Regions from separate parts of the Luteibacter sp. NPDC031894 genome, predicted to be linked through region 1. Evidence: predicted binding sites of a transcription regulator. Region 1 holds the regulator's gene; each other region holds the start of a gene.

The links. The regulator FliA, encoded in region 1, starts transcription of late flagellar genes. The targets are predictions, from matches to a motif close to TAAAGTTTNNCNNNCNNNGGCCGATAA.
Region 2: the regulator FliA is predicted to act here: its motif matches at 3,147-3,173, upstream of ACQKIE_RS18940 (HD-GYP domain-containing protein).
Region 3: the regulator FliA is predicted to act here: its motif matches at 3,200-3,226, upstream of ACQKIE_RS10495 (flagellar hook-length control protein FliK).

What each region holds. Positions count from the first base shown of each region.
Region 1 is NZ_JBNNMV010000003.1:288,649-294,355, forward strand. It holds gene flhA (flagellar biosynthesis protein FlhA) at 1-228, shown strand, start outside; gene flhF (flagellar biosynthesis protein FlhF) at 317-1,648, shown strand; gene ACQKIE_RS11300 (MinD/ParA family protein) at 1,693-2,568, shown strand; gene ACQKIE_RS11305 (RNA polymerase sigma factor FliA) at 2,565-3,296, shown strand; gene cheY (chemotaxis response regulator CheY) at 3,328-3,729, shown strand; gene ACQKIE_RS11315 (protein phosphatase CheZ) at 3,739-4,380, shown strand; gene ACQKIE_RS11320 (chemotaxis protein CheA) at 4,388-5,707, shown strand, end outside.
Region 2 is NZ_JBNNMV010000013.1:29,140-34,846, forward strand. It holds gene coaE (dephospho-CoA kinase) at 1-573, shown strand, start outside; gene ACQKIE_RS18935 (putative bifunctional diguanylate cyclase/phosphodiesterase) at 617-1,867, opposite strand; gene ACQKIE_RS18940 (HD-GYP domain-containing protein) at 1,864-3,108, opposite strand; gene msrA (peptide-methionine (S)-S-oxide reductase MsrA) at 3,240-3,911, shown strand; gene hutU (urocanate hydratase) at 4,005-5,669, opposite strand.
Region 3 is NZ_JBNNMV010000003.1:125,551-131,257, reverse strand. It holds gene secD (protein translocase subunit SecD) at 1-1,495, opposite strand, end outside; gene yajC (preprotein translocase subunit YajC) at 1,559-1,906, opposite strand; gene tgt (tRNA guanosine(34) transglycosylase Tgt) at 2,010-3,140, opposite strand; gene ACQKIE_RS10495 (flagellar hook-length control protein FliK) at 3,282-4,436, shown strand; gene ACQKIE_RS10490 (flagellar biosynthesis protein) at 4,433-4,696, shown strand; gene ACQKIE_RS10485 (hypothetical protein) at 5,063-5,578, opposite strand; gene ACQKIE_RS10480 (hypothetical protein) at 5,575-5,707, opposite strand, start outside.

The sequences.
Region 1 (5,707 bases):
GGCGCGGCCGTCGAGCCGGGGCTTGCCGATCGCCTGCAGCAAAGCGTCGCGGACGCGGCGCGCCGCCAGGAAGCGGCGGGCGAACCGGCGGTGCTGCTGGTCTCGCCGGCACTCCGTCCATGGCTTTCACGCTTCACCCGCCATGTGGCCCAAAACCTGCATGTACTTGCGTACAACGAGGTTCCGGACAACCGACGCGTCAAGCTGGTGACGGCCCTCGGGCGGTAAGCGAAGAGACAGCGCGCGGATCGGGGCGCGAACTACCAAGGCATGCGGCGTTCCGGGATGAGGGCGCCAGGACGAGGACAGGACAGAGATGAAAATCAAGCGATTCGTTGCGCCGGACATGCGCCAGGCCATGCGCCAGGTAAGGGACGAACAGGGCCCGGATGCCGTGATCCTGTCCACCCGCCGGTTGGACGACGGCATAGAGATCATCGCCGCGCTCGATTATGACGAAGCGCTGGTGCGCGAGGCCGGCTTCGGCCTCGAAGCGCCCAAGCGCGAGGAAACGCCGTTGCGTGCGCTGCGCGACGAAACCGAGCGTGCCGCCCGCATCGACCAGGCCCGCGCCGCGACCGCCGCCGCCGTCGAGCGCGCCGCGAAGTCCGGTGCGCCGGCAAACGAGAACGCGCCGCAGCGCCAGTCCAGCGCCGCGCTGGCCGCCAGCGTGGCCGACGTCGTCCGCGCCGCCACCGTGGTACCGAACAACGACGCCGCGGTAAATGGCGTGCGTGCGGAAATCAACAACCTGCGCGAGATGCTCGAGGTCCAGCTTTCGACGCTCGCGTGGAACCAGATGGATCGCGAGCAGCCGCTGCGCGCCCGCGTGCTCCGCGAGATGACCCGCCTGGGCATCGACGGCGACGTGGCCCGCGCACTCTGCGCCGAACTGCCGCCTGGCATGACGCCGGACCAGGCGCGTTACCTGCCGTTGGGCCTGCTCTCGCGCAACATCCGCACGAGCGGCCGCAACTTCGATACGGTCGGCGGCGGCGTCACCGCGCTGGTCGGCACCACAGGCGTGGGCAAGACCACCACGATCGCAAAGCTCGCCGCGCGCGCCGTCCTGCGCCACGGCGCCTCCAACGTCGCGCTGATCAGCGCCGACCAGTACCGCATCGGCGCCGGCGCGCAGCTCGAGCACTACGGCCGCCTGCTGGGCGTGCGCGTGTTCAACGCGAACGACGCGACCAGCCTGCGCAACGTCCTGCTCCAGTTGCGCGGCAAGCACACCGTGCTGGTGGATACGGCCGGGCTGGCCGGCAACGATCCCAAGCTGCAACAGCAGTTCGACACGCTGCGGGCCACCTCGGACGTGCGCGTGTGCCTCGTCCTCGCCGCCAACGCGCAGGCCCAGGCCATTGACAACGCGATCCGCGCCTATGCGCCGCTGGCACCGCAGAGCGCGATCCTCACCAAGCTCGACGAAGCGCCGCTGATCGGCGGCGCTCTCTCGGCCCTCATCCGCCACAACCTGCCGCTCGACCACACGACCGACGGGCAGCGGGTGCCCGAGGACATCGCCACGGCTGACGCGCGCAAGCTGGTCTGCCTCGCGGCACAGCTGCTGAAGCAGCGCAACGAAGAACCCGACGACGCCCTGCTTGCCGAACGCTTCGGCACGGCGACCGCGGCCCTGGCCTGACCGGCCTCCGACACAGACATATCTATACGGCAGTGACTTCCTTCATGAGCACACACGTCGAATCCACCCAGGCCGCCGGTCTCAACTGGCTCGCCGACCGTCGCCCCACACGCAGCATCGCGATCGCGGGCGGCAAGGGCGGCGTGGGCAAGACCACGGTGGCGGTCAATCTCGGCATGGCGCTCGCCATGGGCGGCCGTGACGTCCTCCTCCTCGACGCCGATCTCGCCATGGCGAACATCGACGTCCTGCTCGGCCTGCAGCCGACCCGCCACCTCGGCCACATGCTGGAGGGCGAATGCCGGATCGAGGACCTGATCCTCGAGGCGGCGCACGGGCTGAAGGTGATCCCGGCCACGTCCGGCACGCGGCGCATGGCGCAGTTGCCGAACATCGAACACGCCGCCGTCATCCGCGCCTTCGACGAATACCCCCTGGCGCCCGAGTACCTGATCGTCGACACGGCGGCCGGCATCTCCGACAGCGTGTCGATGTTCGCGGCGGCCTCGGACGAGGTGGTGGTCGTGGTCTGCGATGAACCCGCCTCGCTCACCGACGCCTATGCCCTGATCAAGGTCATGAGCCGCGAGTTCGCGGTCAACCGCTTCCGCATCGTGGCCAACATGGTCCGCCACGCCCAGGAAGGCCGGCAGTTGTTCGAGAAGCTGTCCCGGGTGACCAATCGCTTCCTCGACGTGTCCCTGGATTTCATGGGCATGGTTCCGCACGACGAATACCTGCGCCAGGCCATCCGCCGCCAGGCGGCCGTGGTCGACGCCTGGCCGAGCAGCCGCTCCGCGGTCGGATTCAAGAATTTGGCCAGGTCGGTCGATACATGGGGTGAACCCGAACCCCGGGCACAGGGCCGCATCGGCTTTTTCGCCGAGCGGTCCCACTTGGGAGGAGGGCTGCCACTGTGAGCGTCGCGACCGAATATCTCGAGATCACGCGTATCCCGGCGGATCAACTGGTAAAAACCCACGCGCCGCTGGTGCGCCGTATCGCCTATCACCTGATGGGCAGGCTGCCGCCGAGCGTGGATGCGAACGACCTCATGCAGGCCGGAATGATCGGACTGCTGGAGGCCGCAAGAAATTACTCGCCGACTCGCGCGGCCAGCTTCGAAACCTATGCGGGCATCCGCATACGTGGCGCCATGCTGGACGAACTGCGCAAGACGGATTGGACACCGCGCTCCGTGCACAGGAAGTTGCGCGAGGTCGCGGAGGTGACGAGGCAGATCGAAAACGAGACGGGTGGCGACGCCGAAGACGCGGAAGTGATGAAGCGGCTGGGCATCGACGCCATGGAATACAACCAGATCCTGGCCGACGCGGCGAGCGCGCGGTTGCTGAGCCTCACGGCGCCGGAAGGCGACGAGGGTGCGGCGATCGACGTGGCCGACCCGGATGCCGCCGGTCCGGATGGGTTGTTCGAGAAGGAAGGCCTGCGGGACGCGCTGGCGCAGTCGATCGACGGACTGCCGGAGCGCGAAAAGCTGGTCATGTCGCTGTACTACGATGAAGAACTCAACCTGAAGGAAATCGGTGCGGTGTTGGGCGTGAGCGAATCGCGGGTGTGCCAGATCCACGGCCAGGCCCTCATTCGCCTCCGGGCACGCATGTCGGGTTGGAAAGACAAGCATTGACGAACGCGCGGTAGCAAGGCGGAGAAATAGTTTGGACAAGAACATGAAGATCCTCGTGGTGGACGATTTCTCCACCATGCGACGCATCGTCAGGAACCTCCTGGTGGAACTGGGCTTCACCAACACCCTGATCCAGGAAGCCGAAGACGGTAACGCCGCGCTCGCGATGTTGCGCGCCCAACCGTTCGACCTCGTCGTCACCGACTGGAACATGCCGAACATGACCGGCATCGACCTGTTGCGGGCGATCCGCGCGGACGCGGCGCTGAAGGCGATGCCGGTGCTGATGGTCACGGCCGAGAACAACCGCGACCAGATCATCGCGGCCGCCCAGAGCGGCGTGAACGGCTACGTCGTCAAGCCATTCACCGCGGTCACCCTCAAGGAAAAACTCGACAAGATCTTCGAACGACTCGCCGCGGCCGCGGGCTAAGGAACGACGATGAACACCATGCTTACGACCGGCCACGACGTGGCTCCCGAACTGCGCGAGCTGCTCGACGCCGACGACCCGGCCGCCTTCGAACAGGCGCTCGACCGCCTGCTGCGCACGCGCGAACAGCACCTGTTCCTGGCGCTGGGCCACCTCGCGCGCGACCTGCACGAATCCGCGCGTCGCCTGGCGGCCGACATTTCCCACGATGGCGTGCCGGGGAACATGAGCGACGCGCGCAAGCACCTGCGCGACGTGCTCGAGATGAGCTCGCAGGCCGCGCATCGCACGCTCGACTTCAGCGAAAAGCTGCGCCCGCAGGCCCAGGCGCTCGCCCGCCAGGCCGACGAGGTGCTGGTGCTCGACCAGGCGGATCCCGCCTTCGCCACCAACGCCACGGCCCTCGCCGTGCGTGTGGGCGACTTCGCGCAGAGCTGCGACATCGGCTTCGGCGAAATGGTCGAGGCGCAGTCCTGGCAGGACCTCTCCGGCCAGCGCGTGGCCCAGGTCGAGGCCTTCATGGCCAAGGTCGAGTCGTCGCTGGTGGAACTGGTGCGCCTGACCGGCTCCCTGGCGGGTGGCGCGGCACCGGCCGCGGACAAGGTCAGCCAGGACGAAGTGGATCGCCTCCTCAGCGAATTCGGCTTCTGAGCGCCCTATGAGCGTGGAGCTGGACAACGAGCTGCTCAACGTCTTCCTCATCGAGGCGCGGGAACTGCTCGAGAGCCTGGGCGAACAGCTCGTGGACCTCGAGTCGTCGCCGGGCGACACGGACCTGTTGAACGCGGTGTTCCGTGCGTTCCACACGGTGAAGGGCGGGGCGGGTTTCCTCGGCCTCAATCCGATGGTGGAGCTGTGCCATCGGGCCGAAGACCTCCTCAACGAAGCGCGCAACGGGGCCGTCGTGCTCAATGCGGGCTTCATGGACGCGCTGCTGGAGTCGCTCGACCTCCTCAACGACATGATGCGTGCCGCCGATGGCGGCGTGCCGATCGACGCCGCCCCGCGTTCGCTGCTGGACCGCCTGTTGATCCCGGGCCGCGCCGTATCGGCGCCGCCGGTGGCGTTGGCTGCACCGGTTGTCGCGAGCTCGGCGTCGACCGTGCCGTCGCGTCCGTACGACCCCATCGAAGACGAATTCGAGGCGATGCTCGACGCGGCACGTAGCGACCGCGAGCCCGCGCCCGCCGCGTCGGGGACCATTTCCGACGACGAATTCGAGGCATTGCTCGACTCGCTCTACGGCACGGGCGCCCCCGGCGCCGAGCCGGAGGCGGCGGTGTCCACGCCAGCGCCCGCCGCGGCAGTTCCGGCCGTGTCCGTGGATGGCAACGGCATCAGCGACGACGAATTCGAGGCCCTGCTCGACAGCCTGCACGGTACGGCCGCTCCCGGGTCCGCGAGTGCACCCGTGGCTCCCGCCATGGCGGCCGACCAGCCCGCAAGGCCTTCCACGCCGGCCCCGGCCGCCGCGGCGGAAGCCGCGAAGCCGCAGACCGAGAAGCGCGCCGCCTCCACCGCCGACACCACCGTGCGCGTCGACACGCAGCGCCTGGACGGCCTCGTCGACGCGGCCGGCGAACTTGTATTGGTTCGCAACCGCTTGAGCAACCTCGCGCCGCGTGGCACGAACGATCCGATGGAACGCGCCATCGGCGAGCTCGAGCGCGTGGCCGAAGACCTGCAGAACGCCGTGCTGCGCATGCGCATGCAGCCGGTAGGCAAGCTGTTCTCGCGTTTCCCGCGCATCGTGCGCGATCTCGCACGGCAGCTCGGCAAGGAGATCGAACTCGTCACGGAAGGCGAGGACACCGATATCGACCGCACCGTGGTGGAGGCCCTGGCCGATCCGCTGGTGCACCTGCTGCGCAACGCCGTGGACCACGGCATCGAAATGCCTGACGTGCGTGCCCGCGAGGGTAAGTCGCGCGCTGGCACCGTGCGCCTCGCGGCGGGCCAGTTCGGCGACCGCATCGTC
Region 2 (5,707 bases), on a different contig from region 1:
GCTTCGGGCAAGAGTGCCGTCGAACGGCGGTTCGAGGCGCTCGGCATCCATGCCTACGACGCCGATGTCGCGGCACGCGCCGTGGTCGAGCCCGGCTCGGAAGCACTGGCCGAGGTGGCCCGGCTGTTTGGGACGGAGGCGCTGGATGGCGACGGCCGACTCGATCGCGCTGCCATGCGCCAGCGCGTGTTCGCGGACCCGTCGGCGCGGGCAACGCTCGAAGGTATCCTGCATCCGCGCATTCGGACTTGGCTGCGGGAGGCTGCTGCCGCGGACGACGGTCCTTACTGCATCCTCTCGATTCCGCTGCTGGTGGAGAATCGCGAGCACTACGCGTGGGTCGATCGCGTGCTCGTGGTGGATGCGCCGGAGGCCGTGCGGATCGAGCGGCTGACGCAGCGCGATGGAATCGACGCGCCGCTTGCGGGGAAGATGATCGCGGCGCAGGCGTCGCGCGAGGATCGCTTGGCCATCGCGGACGACGTGATCGTCAACGACGGGGATGAGGCGGCACTGGATGAGGCAGTGGCAGTGCTCGATCGGCGCTATCGGGCGTTGTCTCGCCGGAACTGACCCTCGACCTGGTCGGCTCCCACCGAGCAAGTGCGGACTGCGATTACACCAGCGAGGCGGCGGCGATCCGTTCGGACACGAAGTCATCGGCCTTCATCGGCTCCGCGATGTGATAGCCCTGGACGAGGTCGCAGTCCATTTCGACCAGGCGCAGGAGCGTCGCTTCGTTTTCCACTCCTTCGGCCACGGCTTCCATGCCCAGTCGGTGCGCCACGTCGACCATCGCCTGGACCAGCAATTCGGTACGGCTGTCGGTATTCATCGCATCGACGAAGGTGCGGTCGATCTTCAGTTCGGTCGCCGGGAAGTGGCGCAGGTACGCGAACGAGGCGTAACCGGTGCCGAAGTCGTCGATGGCCACGCGAACGCCACGATCGCGCAGACAGCGCAGCACGCGGACGCTCATGTCCAGGTCGGTCAGCAGCGCCGTCTCGGTGATCTCCACGATCACGGCGGTGGGGGGCACGCCCCAGATCTCCATGGCACCAAGCATCTGCTCCGCGAAGCCCGGCTCGGCGAACACGCGCGGCGACAGGTTGATGGCCACGTCGAGAGGACAACCGCCACGGTGCAACGCGGCGGCGTGGCGCAGCGACGCATTGAGGCTCCAGCGCGTCAGCGGCACGATCAGGTCGCTGCGCTCGGCGAACTGGATGAAGTCGGTGGGGGCGACGTGGACTTGGGCGGTGGTGGTCCAGCGCGACAGCGACTCGACGCGCACGATCTCCCCCGAACGCAGGTCGCGCAAAGGCTGGAAGGCCACGTGCAGGCGGTTCGCCTCGATGTCTTCGCGCAGCTCGCCATAGAGGATTTCCACGGGCGTGGCGTCGGGCTGGTAGAGGGCGAACGGCTCACCGATCCGCAGGGCCTCGTCGTGCGCCAGCTCCGCCCGGCGGTAAAGCAACTCCGCCGTGGTGCCGTGCTCCGGATGCACCGCCACGCCGACGACTGGACGGCCGTGCCACGGGCGCTCGCCGCGCAGGATGGGCGAATCGAAGGCGCCGACGATCCGCGTGGCGGCCAGGAGCGCGTGGGTGCGGTTGCGCACGGAGGGCAGCACCACGACGAACGTGTCGTCGCCGGCGACGAAGACCGTGTCGACATGGCGCACGGCTTCGACGAGCCGTTCGCGCGCGGCGAGCATGATCTGGCTGCCGAACTCGTAGCCAAAGCGCAGTTGCGCCTCGCGCATCCCCTGCAACCTCACGACGAGGACGGCGCGCCAGCCCGAGTCGGGGACCACCCGGTCCAGGATGATCTGTACAGCGGGCAGGATGTCGGCACGCTCACTCATTGAAGGAAAAACTCCTTGGGCTCGATGCCATGACTGCCTGCCGGCAGGGTTCGCAGGATTTCGCGACGGACCGGGTCCGTCTGGTTCATCAGGTCGACGATGAGGAAATCCTCGCGCGGCCCCTTATCCGCACGCGTCAAGACGGCCACCCGCGGCTGCAGGCGACGGGCGTGATTCTGCACCATCACGACCGCGACTTCACCCGTGTTGAGCTCGACGATCGAGCCGGTCGGGTAGACGCCGATACACGCCTGGAACTGTTCCACCAGTTCGCCCTGGAAGGCGTTGTCGCGGCCCGCGTATAGCTGGCGCAGGGCGAGGTGCTGGGACACGGCCTGTCGATAGGGGCGCGGTGACGACATCGCGTGGTACGTGTCGATGATCGCCGCCATGCGGCCCGAGAGCGGGATCTCCGTGCCGGCGAGGCCCGCCGGGTAACCGGTGCCGTCGAAGCGCTCGTGGTGGGTCAGCACCATGTCGCGGACCTCGGGATCAGTGACGCCGGAGTGCTCGAGGATGGCAACGCCTTCCTCGACGTGCCGGCGCGCCAGGCCCCACTCGTCATCGTTCAGCGGCCCCTCGCGGGAAAGCAGCTCCTCCGGCATCTGCACCTTGCCCACGTCCATCAGCAACCCACCAGCGGCCAGGCTGACGATGGCCTCGCTGGCGAAACCCATGTGCCGACCGAAAGCCGCGGCCAACGTGCTGCAACCGACGGCATGCTGGTAAGTGTAGGTGTCGCGGCGGCGCAGGCTCTCGATCCAGAAAAAAGCGTCGCTGCTGCGTAGCAGACTGGCCACCATCGGGCGCACGGCTTCCTCGACGGCGACCGGGTCGATGGCGCGGCCGTGCTGGATGTCCTCCACCAGGCGCTCGGCGAAGTGCGCCACGCCGTCGAAGGCCACCTGGGCACGCGGGACCTCGTCCTCGAACGCCACCGTGTCGCGATACGTGTGCCGGGCGACCAGGCGCGGATTCGCGCTCGGCTTCGGCGGGGGACGGACCGGCGTGGCGACCCGCGCGGGCTTGACGATCGTCCGCTCGGGGACGACCTGGCGGTGCAGGTCGACGAACACGTACTTGCAGAACCTGCTGAGCTTGTCGATGTCGTCTTGCGAGGTGATGGGCACGCCCTGCAACGGAAACGTCGTGTCCGACCACTCGCAGTCGAGACGGCTCACGTACATGCCGACCTCCAGGTCGGCAACGAAGACGCGTCTCTCTACCAGGTCGTAAGCCACTGTCCCCTCTCCCGCCGAACCACTCCACATCCGTTGGGGTATCGGCCCCAATCACCGGAGCTTTAGGCGCACGTCAGGAAAATGACGTGTGCCCGGTCTTATGGACAGGCCCACTTCCCGGAGCTACCCCCATGCGCCTCCGCCTGCTTCCATCCCTGTTCCTGGCCCTCACCGCCTGCTCGGCCGCCTCCGCCGGCGAGGAGGGGGTCAAGCTCCCCATCCCCGTGGTCGACTCGACACCGGCACCCGGCGAGGCTTCCGCCGTCTTCGCCGGCGGCTGCTTCTGGGGCGTCGAGGGCGTGTTCCAGCACGTCCGCGGCGTGAAGAGCGTCCGCTCGGGCTACTCCGGCGGCGACGCCGCCCATGCCAATTACGACGACGTGAGCGATGGCGACACCGGCCACGCGGAGTCCGTCCGGGTGGTATACGACCCCGCCCAGGTCACGTATGGCCAGCTCCTGCAGGTGTTCTTCTCGGTGGCGCAGGACCCGACCCTGCTCAACCGCCAGGGGCCCGACGTGGGCACGCAGTACCGCTCCGCCGTCTTCTATGCGAATGCGGAGCAGAAGAAGGTGGCCACGGCGTACGTGGACCAGCTGAAGGCGGCCCATGCGTTCCGGGCCCCGATCGTGACCGAGGTGGCGCCCCTGAAGGCGTTCTACCCCGCCGAGGACTACCACCAGGACTATATGCGCCTGAACCCCGATTCGATGTACATCGCGATCAACGACCGCCCGAAGGTCCTGGCGTTGCAGCGGCTGTACCCGGAGCGATACGTGGCGTCCTGGGCTAACGGCCGCTGAGGCAAGCGGCAATCGCCGACAGGGCCGGCTCTCACCAGGCATCCAGAGGCTCTACCCGGTACTCGGTGGGAGCCGACCCTGTCGGCGATGCTCTTAGCCGAGCATCGGGAGGTCGAGGCCCTGTTCCGTGGCGCAGGCGATCGCTTCCGGGTAGCCGGCATCCGCGTGGCGCATGACGCCGGTGCCAGGGTCGTTCCACAGGACGCGGGCGAGGCGCTTGTCGGCGGCCTCGCTGCCATCGCAGACGATCACCACGCCGCTGTGCTGGCTGTAACCCATGCCGACGCCACCGCCGTGGTGCAGGCTGACCCAGGTGGCGCCGCCGGCGACGTTCAGCATGGCGTTGAGCAGCGGCCAGTCGCTGACCGCGTCACTGCCATCGCGCATGGCCTCGGTTTCCCGGTTCGGGCTGGCGACCGAGCCGGAATCGAGATGGTCGCGACCGATCACCACGGGTGCCTTCAGCTCGCCGTTGCGCACCATCTCGTTGAAGGCCAGTCCGAGGCGGTGGCGCTGCCCCAGGCCGACCCAGCAGATGCGCGCCGGCAGGCCCTGGAAGCTGATCCGCTCGCGAGCCATGTCCAGCCAGCGGTGCAGGTGCGGATCGTCGGGGATCAGCTCCTTCACCTTGGCGTCCGTCTTGTAGATGTCCTCCGGGTCGCCCGACAGCGCCACCCAGCGGAACGGCCCCACGCCCCGGCAGAACAGCGGACGGACGAAGGCCGGCACGAACCCGGGGAAGGCGAAGGCCTCGGACAGGCCCTCGTCCTTGGCCATCTGGCGAATGTTGTTGCCGTAGTCGAAGGTCGGCACGCCCATGGCGTGGAAGGCCAGCATCGCCTCCACGTGGCGGCGCATGGACGCCTTGGCCGCCCGTGACGTGCCGGCCGGGTCGCTCTTCCGGCGCTCGAACCATTCGTCCACCGTCCAGCCCGACGGCAGGTAGCCGTTCACCGGGTCGTGGGCGCTGGTCTGGTCGGTGACGGCGTCTGGTCGGACGCCACGGCGGACGAGTTCGGGCAGCACGTCGGCGGCGTTGCCGAGCAGGGCCACGGAGACGGCGCGACCTTCCTTCGCGTACCGGTCCAGTCGGGCCAGGGCGTCGTCGAGGTCAGTCGCCTGCTCGTCCACGTAACGGGTCTTCAAACGGAAGTCGATGCGGCTCTGCTGGCACTCGATGGTGAGCGAGGACGCACCGGCGAGGCTGGCCGCTAGCGGCTGAGCGCCGCCCATGCCACCGAGGCCCGCCGTGAGGATCCAGCGGCCGACCAGGCTGCCGCCGTAATGCTGGCGGCCCATCTCCACGAAGGTCTCGTACGTGCCCTGCACGATGCCCTGCGACCCGATGTAGATCCACGAACCGGCCGTCATCTGGCCGTACATCATGAGGCCCTTGCGATCGAGCTCGTTGAAGTGCTCCCAGTTCGCCCAGGCGGGAACGAGGTTGGAGTTGGCGATGAGCACGCGCGGTGCGTCCGGGTGCGACGGAAACACGCCCACCGGCTTGCCCGACTGCACCAGCAGCGTCTGGTCGTCGCGCAACTCGCGCAGGCTGCGGAGGATGGCGTCGAAGCACTCCCAGTTACGCGCCGCGCGGCCGATGCCGCCGTAGACCACCAGCTCCGCTGGATTCTCGGCCACCTCGGGATCGAGGTTGTTCTGCAACATGCGGAACGGCGCTTCCGTGAGCCAGCTGCGGCAGGTGAGTTCGCTGCCACGCGGGGCGCGGACGGTGCGGGTGGTGTCGATGCGCGTCACTGCGGTCATCGGGGAACTCCGTCGATCCTGGGAATCCC
Region 3 (5,707 bases), 160 kb from region 1:
GCACCAGGTTGAAGAACAGCGCGACGTCGGCGACGAGGCCGAAGAGCTTGTAGTAGATCGCCGCGGCCACGAGCACGAGGCCGAGGCCGAGCATCACCGCCTTGAAGCCCTTGTCGATGTTGTCGGCGCCGAGGCTGGGACCGATCACGCTTTCGCTGACGATGTCCACCGGGGCGGCGAGCGAGCCGCCGCGCAGCAGGAGCGCCAGTTCCGAGGCTTCCGCGTCGCTGGGCAGGCCGTTGGTGGAGAACTGCTTGCCGAACGGCGAGCTGATGTTGGCGTAGTTGATCACTTCCTCGCTGATCTTCGGCGTCTTCACTTCCTTGCCGTCGACCATCTTGGTCTCGACCGTCCGCGTGATGTAGAGCACCGCCATCGGCTTGCCGACGTTGTCGTTGGTGAACTCCTGCATCTTGCGCGCGCCGGCGCTGTTCAGCGTGACGCTGACGTTCGGCGTGCCGTTCTGCTGGTCGCGGCCGGACACCGCGCTGGTGAGTTCATCGCCCTTGGCGATGACCTTCTTGCTCAACAGGTAAGGACGGTGGTCGCGACCGTAGTAGAGCTTCGCATCCGGCGGCACGCTACCCGAGCGGGCGGCATCCACCGCCTGCTGCGGCGTGTACAGGCCCGCGCGATATTCGAGGGTGGCGGTGGCGCCGATGATCTTCTTCGCTTCCGCGGTGTCTTGCACGCCGGCGAGCTCGACGATGATCTGGTTCGGGCCCTGCTGCTGGATCAGCGGCTCGGACACGCCCAGGGCATTCACGCGCTGGCGCAGCGTCGTCACGTTCTGGCTGATCGTACTCTGCGCGAGTTCACGCAGCTTGTCCGGCTTCACCGTGGCATTGAGGATGAAGCGATTGCCCGTGGTGGGGCCGTCGTTGATCACCAGATCCGGGTAATCGGTGCCGATCAGTGTCGCCGCCTGCTGGCGATCGGCCTCGGAGCGAAGCACGACGCTGACACCCTTGCCGCGGGCATTGCGATTCACCGCGTCGTAGGAGACGTTCTTGTCGCGCAGCAGCGCACGGATGTCGTCGGCGTAGCGCGTCTCCTGCGCATCGATGACGGCGTTCTGATCGACTTCCATCAGGAAGTGCACGCCGCCCTGCAGATCGAGGCCGAGCGGCATGGAATTGGCGTTGATCGCGCGCAGCCACGACGGCACCGTGGACGCCAGGTTCAGCGCGACCGTGTAGTTGTCGCCCAGGTCGGTGCGCAGTACATCCGAGGCCTTCGCCTGAGCGTCGACGTTGGCGAAGCGGGCGAGCAGGCGCGTGCCTTTCTCATCCAGCGTGACCGACGAGGCCGGCACCTTCGCCGTGGCGAGGAGGCCTTCGACCCTGCTCTTGAGGGCGGGATCGACGGCGGCGCCGCGGTTGCCCGAGATCTGCACGGCGGGCTGCGGCGGGAAGACGTTCGGCAACGCATACAGGATGCCGAACAGCAACACGATCACGACCAGCGCGTACTTCCAGCGTGGAAAATCACTCATGCCTTACATTCCGTGGGAGCGGCCGTGCGCCGGCCGCGGCTGACGCATTGTGGGGTGGAAGTCTTACGACTTCTTGAGGCTGCCCTTGGGCAGCACCTGGGTGATCGAGCCCTTCTGGACCTGGACGACCACACCCGGCGCGATCTCGACACGGACGAAGGACTCGCCCACGTCCTCGATGCGGCCGGCCATGCCGCCGCTCATGACCACCTCGTCGCCCTTCGCCAGGGCGGACAGCAGGGCGCGATGCTCCTTCTGCCGCTTCATCTGCGGGCGGATCATCATGAAATAGAAGATGCCGAACAGCACCGCCATCATGATCAGCGGCGAGAACCCGAAGGCGCCCTGCGGAGCGGCGCCGGCGGCGGGAGCAGTGGCCTGTGCGATGGCGGCGAATGTCATGAGGCTCATTGGATTTCTCGCAAGTCATGGAACGGGCTGGAAAAAGCGACCGTTCACGGAAAAAGATCGTGGATTATGCCACGCACCCCGGCGCATATGTCATGTGGGCAGGTCAGCCGTCGACCTGGGCCTTGCTCCGCGCCGCATAGAACGAAGCCACGAAGTCCTCGAGCCCACCCGCCTCGATGGCGGCGCGCAGGCCGGCCATCAAGCGCTGGTAATGGCGAAGGTTGTGCATCGTGGCCAGCTGGCTGCCCAGGATCTCGTTGCAGCGGTCGAGGTGGCGCAGGTAGGCACGGGAGAAGCCGTTGGCGCAGGCGTAGCAGTCGCAGCCCTCCTCGATCACCCGGGTGTCCGTGGCGAACTTCGCGTTGCGGATGCGCAGGGTGCCCTCGGCGGTGAACAGGAAGCCGTTGCGGGCGTTGCGGGTGGGCATCACGCAGTCGAACATGTCGATGCCGCGGCGCACGGCCTCCACGATGTCCTCCGGACGGCCCACGCCCATGAGGTACCGGGGACGGTCCTTCGGGAGCATCGGGAGGGTGAAGTCGAGCGTGTGGTTGCGCTCCGCCTCGGGCTCGCCCACGGCGAGCCCGCCGACCGCGTAACCGTCGAAGCCGATCTCCACCAACCGCTCGGCCGACCGTCGGCGCAGGTGCTCGAAGGTGCTGCCCTGGACGATGCCGAACAGGGCGTTCGGATTGCGCAGGTCGTCGAACGCCTGGCGAGAGCGCTCGGCCCAGCGCAGGCTGAGCTCCATGGAATCGGAGGCGACCTTCTCCGTGGCGGGGTAAGGCGTGCACTCGTCGAAGATCATCGCGATGTCCGAATCCAGCACTTTCTGGATCCGCATCGACTCCTCGGGCGACAGGAAGACCTTCGAACCGTCCACCGGGGACGCGAACGTGACGCCTTCTTCGGTGATCTTGCGCTTGTGCGCCAGGGAGAACACCTGGAACCCGCCGGAATCGGTGAGGATCGGCTTGTCCCAGCCGATGAAGCGGTGCAGGCCGCCGAATTCGCCGACGATCTCGAGGCCCGGGCGCAGGAACAGGTGGAAGGTATTGCCGAGGATGATCTCGGCGCCCGTGTCGAGGACGTCGCGCGGGGTCATCGCCTTTACCGAGCCGTAGGTACCGACGGGCATGAAGGCGGGGGTTTCCACCGTGCCGCGGCCGAAACGGAGACGGCCGCGCCGCGCCGCGCCATCGGTGGCGAGGAGTTCGAAGGGAAGCTGGGTCATCCGCCTATTCTACCTCGTCGCAGACGACGGCCGACTCCTGCCCGGCCCAGGGCGCGCCCTAAAGTTTCGCAAGTTTCCGCCGATTCCTAGCTCACAGGAGCGTACCCAACCGGGTCCGCCAGGCCGTGGGAGGACATCCCCTTGATCATCCAGCCGACCAGTCTCGCTGCCCAGTTGTGGGCTGGCGCGGCCGCGGGCACCACTGCCGCGGCGGATAGCTGGCGGGTCGGCACCCTGCTCACGGCGCGGGTGATGGGCCAGAACGACCTCGGCAAGCTGTTGCTGGAGATCGGTGGGCTCACGGTGGAGGCCGACGCCGCAGGCACCCAGCTCCCTCCGCAATTCCAGGTACGCGTGCTCACCCAGGGCGCGCAGCCACAGCTGGAAGTGCTCCCCGGCAACGTGGACGAGCGCGTCGCCATGCAGGGCCTGCGCGAACGCCTCCCCCTGCAAAACGGCTACGCGCCGTTGCTCGGCGTGCTGGCCGCACTGGGTCGCCGGCCTATCGCACGGCTGCTTCCGGCACCGTTGCGCGCCGCCCTGGCGACCCTCGAAGCCGCGATCAACAAGCCCGCCGACGTCAGTTCGCCCATGGGCATGAAGGAAGCCATCGCGCGCAGCGGCACGTTCCTCGAAGCGCACCTGGCCGAGCCGAAGCAGGCGACGCCGGCGGCGGACGATTTCAAGGCCGCCCTGCTCGCCCTGCGCCGCACGCTCGCCGATCTTCCCGCGTCGCGCCCCGGTGCGACGACGCCCCGCCCCACCGCCGATACGCCACCGCCGCTGGCGCAGCGCCCGTTGGTTGCGCAGGCTCGCGCACCGGAACTGCCCGTGACGGAGGAAGAGGTCGACGGCCTCGTCGGCCAGCTTCGCGTCGATACCCGCGCCGCCCTGTCCCGTGTCGAGATCGCCCAGCTGGAATCGCAGCCGCAGGCGGGCCTGTGGATGATCGAGATCCCGCTGGCCGGCGTCCGCGGTTACGACGTGCTCCAGTTGCGTATCGAGGAAGGCAAGCCAAGCCCTGGCGAACAGGAAGGTCCGTGGACCGTGGGCTTCGCCATCGATCCCCCGACATTGGGACCCGTGCAGGGCGAGATCCAGCTGCGCGTGCCGCGCGTCTCCGTGCGCCTTTGGGCGCAGCATGCCGCTACCGTCATGCGTCTCGAGAACGAATTCGTTTCCCTGCGCCGCCTGCTCGAGATGAACGGCCTGGTGCTGGACCATTTCGCCTGCATGCACGGCTTGCCGGTTCCGACCAGCGCCTATAGCGCGGTGCTGCTGGAGGCGCGCGCATGACGGCATCTCTACCCTCGCCGAGGCGAAGCGTCACGCTCCGCCTCGCGTCACCCACCAGCAACGGCAATAGCCAACGCGTCGATGCGGAAGGCGTCAAATCGATGCTCGAACGCGCCCAGGCGCTCGGCCTCGCGCCGCAACTCGATCCACAGATCGCCACCCTGCTCGCCGCGGTCCGCCTGCGCGACGATGTCCCCCCCGAACTCTACGCAGCCCTCGCAGCGGTCGTCGGCACACTGCTGGCCGCGGTGGAAGACTGAGCCCCTCATGCCGTCACGCCCGCTGATTGAACCATCGACGGGCTCCTGACAACATCCATGTACCCGCCCGTCGGTTTCGGTCGCCGGATCGCACGCCACCCTCCCATCGAGGGTGGCGTTGCATTTTCTCAAAGACGGAATTGTGCGCACTGTGACCAAGGCGCCATTACGCCCACAAGTCCTCGCGCAGGATAGAGCCGCGCGTGGTCTGCACCTCTCCGGACCCGTCGGGCCGTACGACGTACTGCGTTATCTCTCCGACAATGTAGCTCTGCACGAGCCTTCCACCCAATTGGTAACGGGAATTCTCCTTCATCCACCAAGGCAGTTGTGCGTCGTTGACGTCACGCAATAGCGATCGAAACTTCACTGACTCGTCGACGGACTCATGCAGTCCCGCATAGTCGATGGCAGCGCCCCCATCCGCCAGGAAGCCCGTGCGCGCCAAGAGATCGCCGTTTTCGTTGCGCGTTCCATGGTCGGTTTCATAGGAGCGAACGACTTGACGGTTGAATGCGTTAGCCAACCCGGCAAGCCGCCGTCGCGATTGAGCTCCGTTTCTATCCAGTCACGGTCGGCCTGATCGAGATCCGTGTCAACGACCCGAAGCCGCCCTCCCTGGCTGACCAAATCGAATGATTGCTCCATCACGTGAGGCCGTTCGCGTTCAAGCCGCTGTAGTGCTAACTGAAATGGGCTTGCGAGCCGGACAAAAGCATCCTCAACATCGCGCACGCCCCTTATCCATCCATCGATCGTCGCGCTTGGATCAACCCTGCATTCAGGCAACGTAATATTCGCATCGGGCAGCGCATCTGCTTCGGATGGAGCGTAGTCACGCAACCATCTTTTTTCGATCGGGAATGTCGATACCCGCATCATGGCCGGAGTCCTCGATAAGTCTCCTTGCAGACATGCTGGAAGAAGCTCGGCCTCGCTACCGAGCGCTTATCATCGAGTGTGGCCACGACATATGCCGTAGGAACGTATGTGATATCCCAATACTCGGGA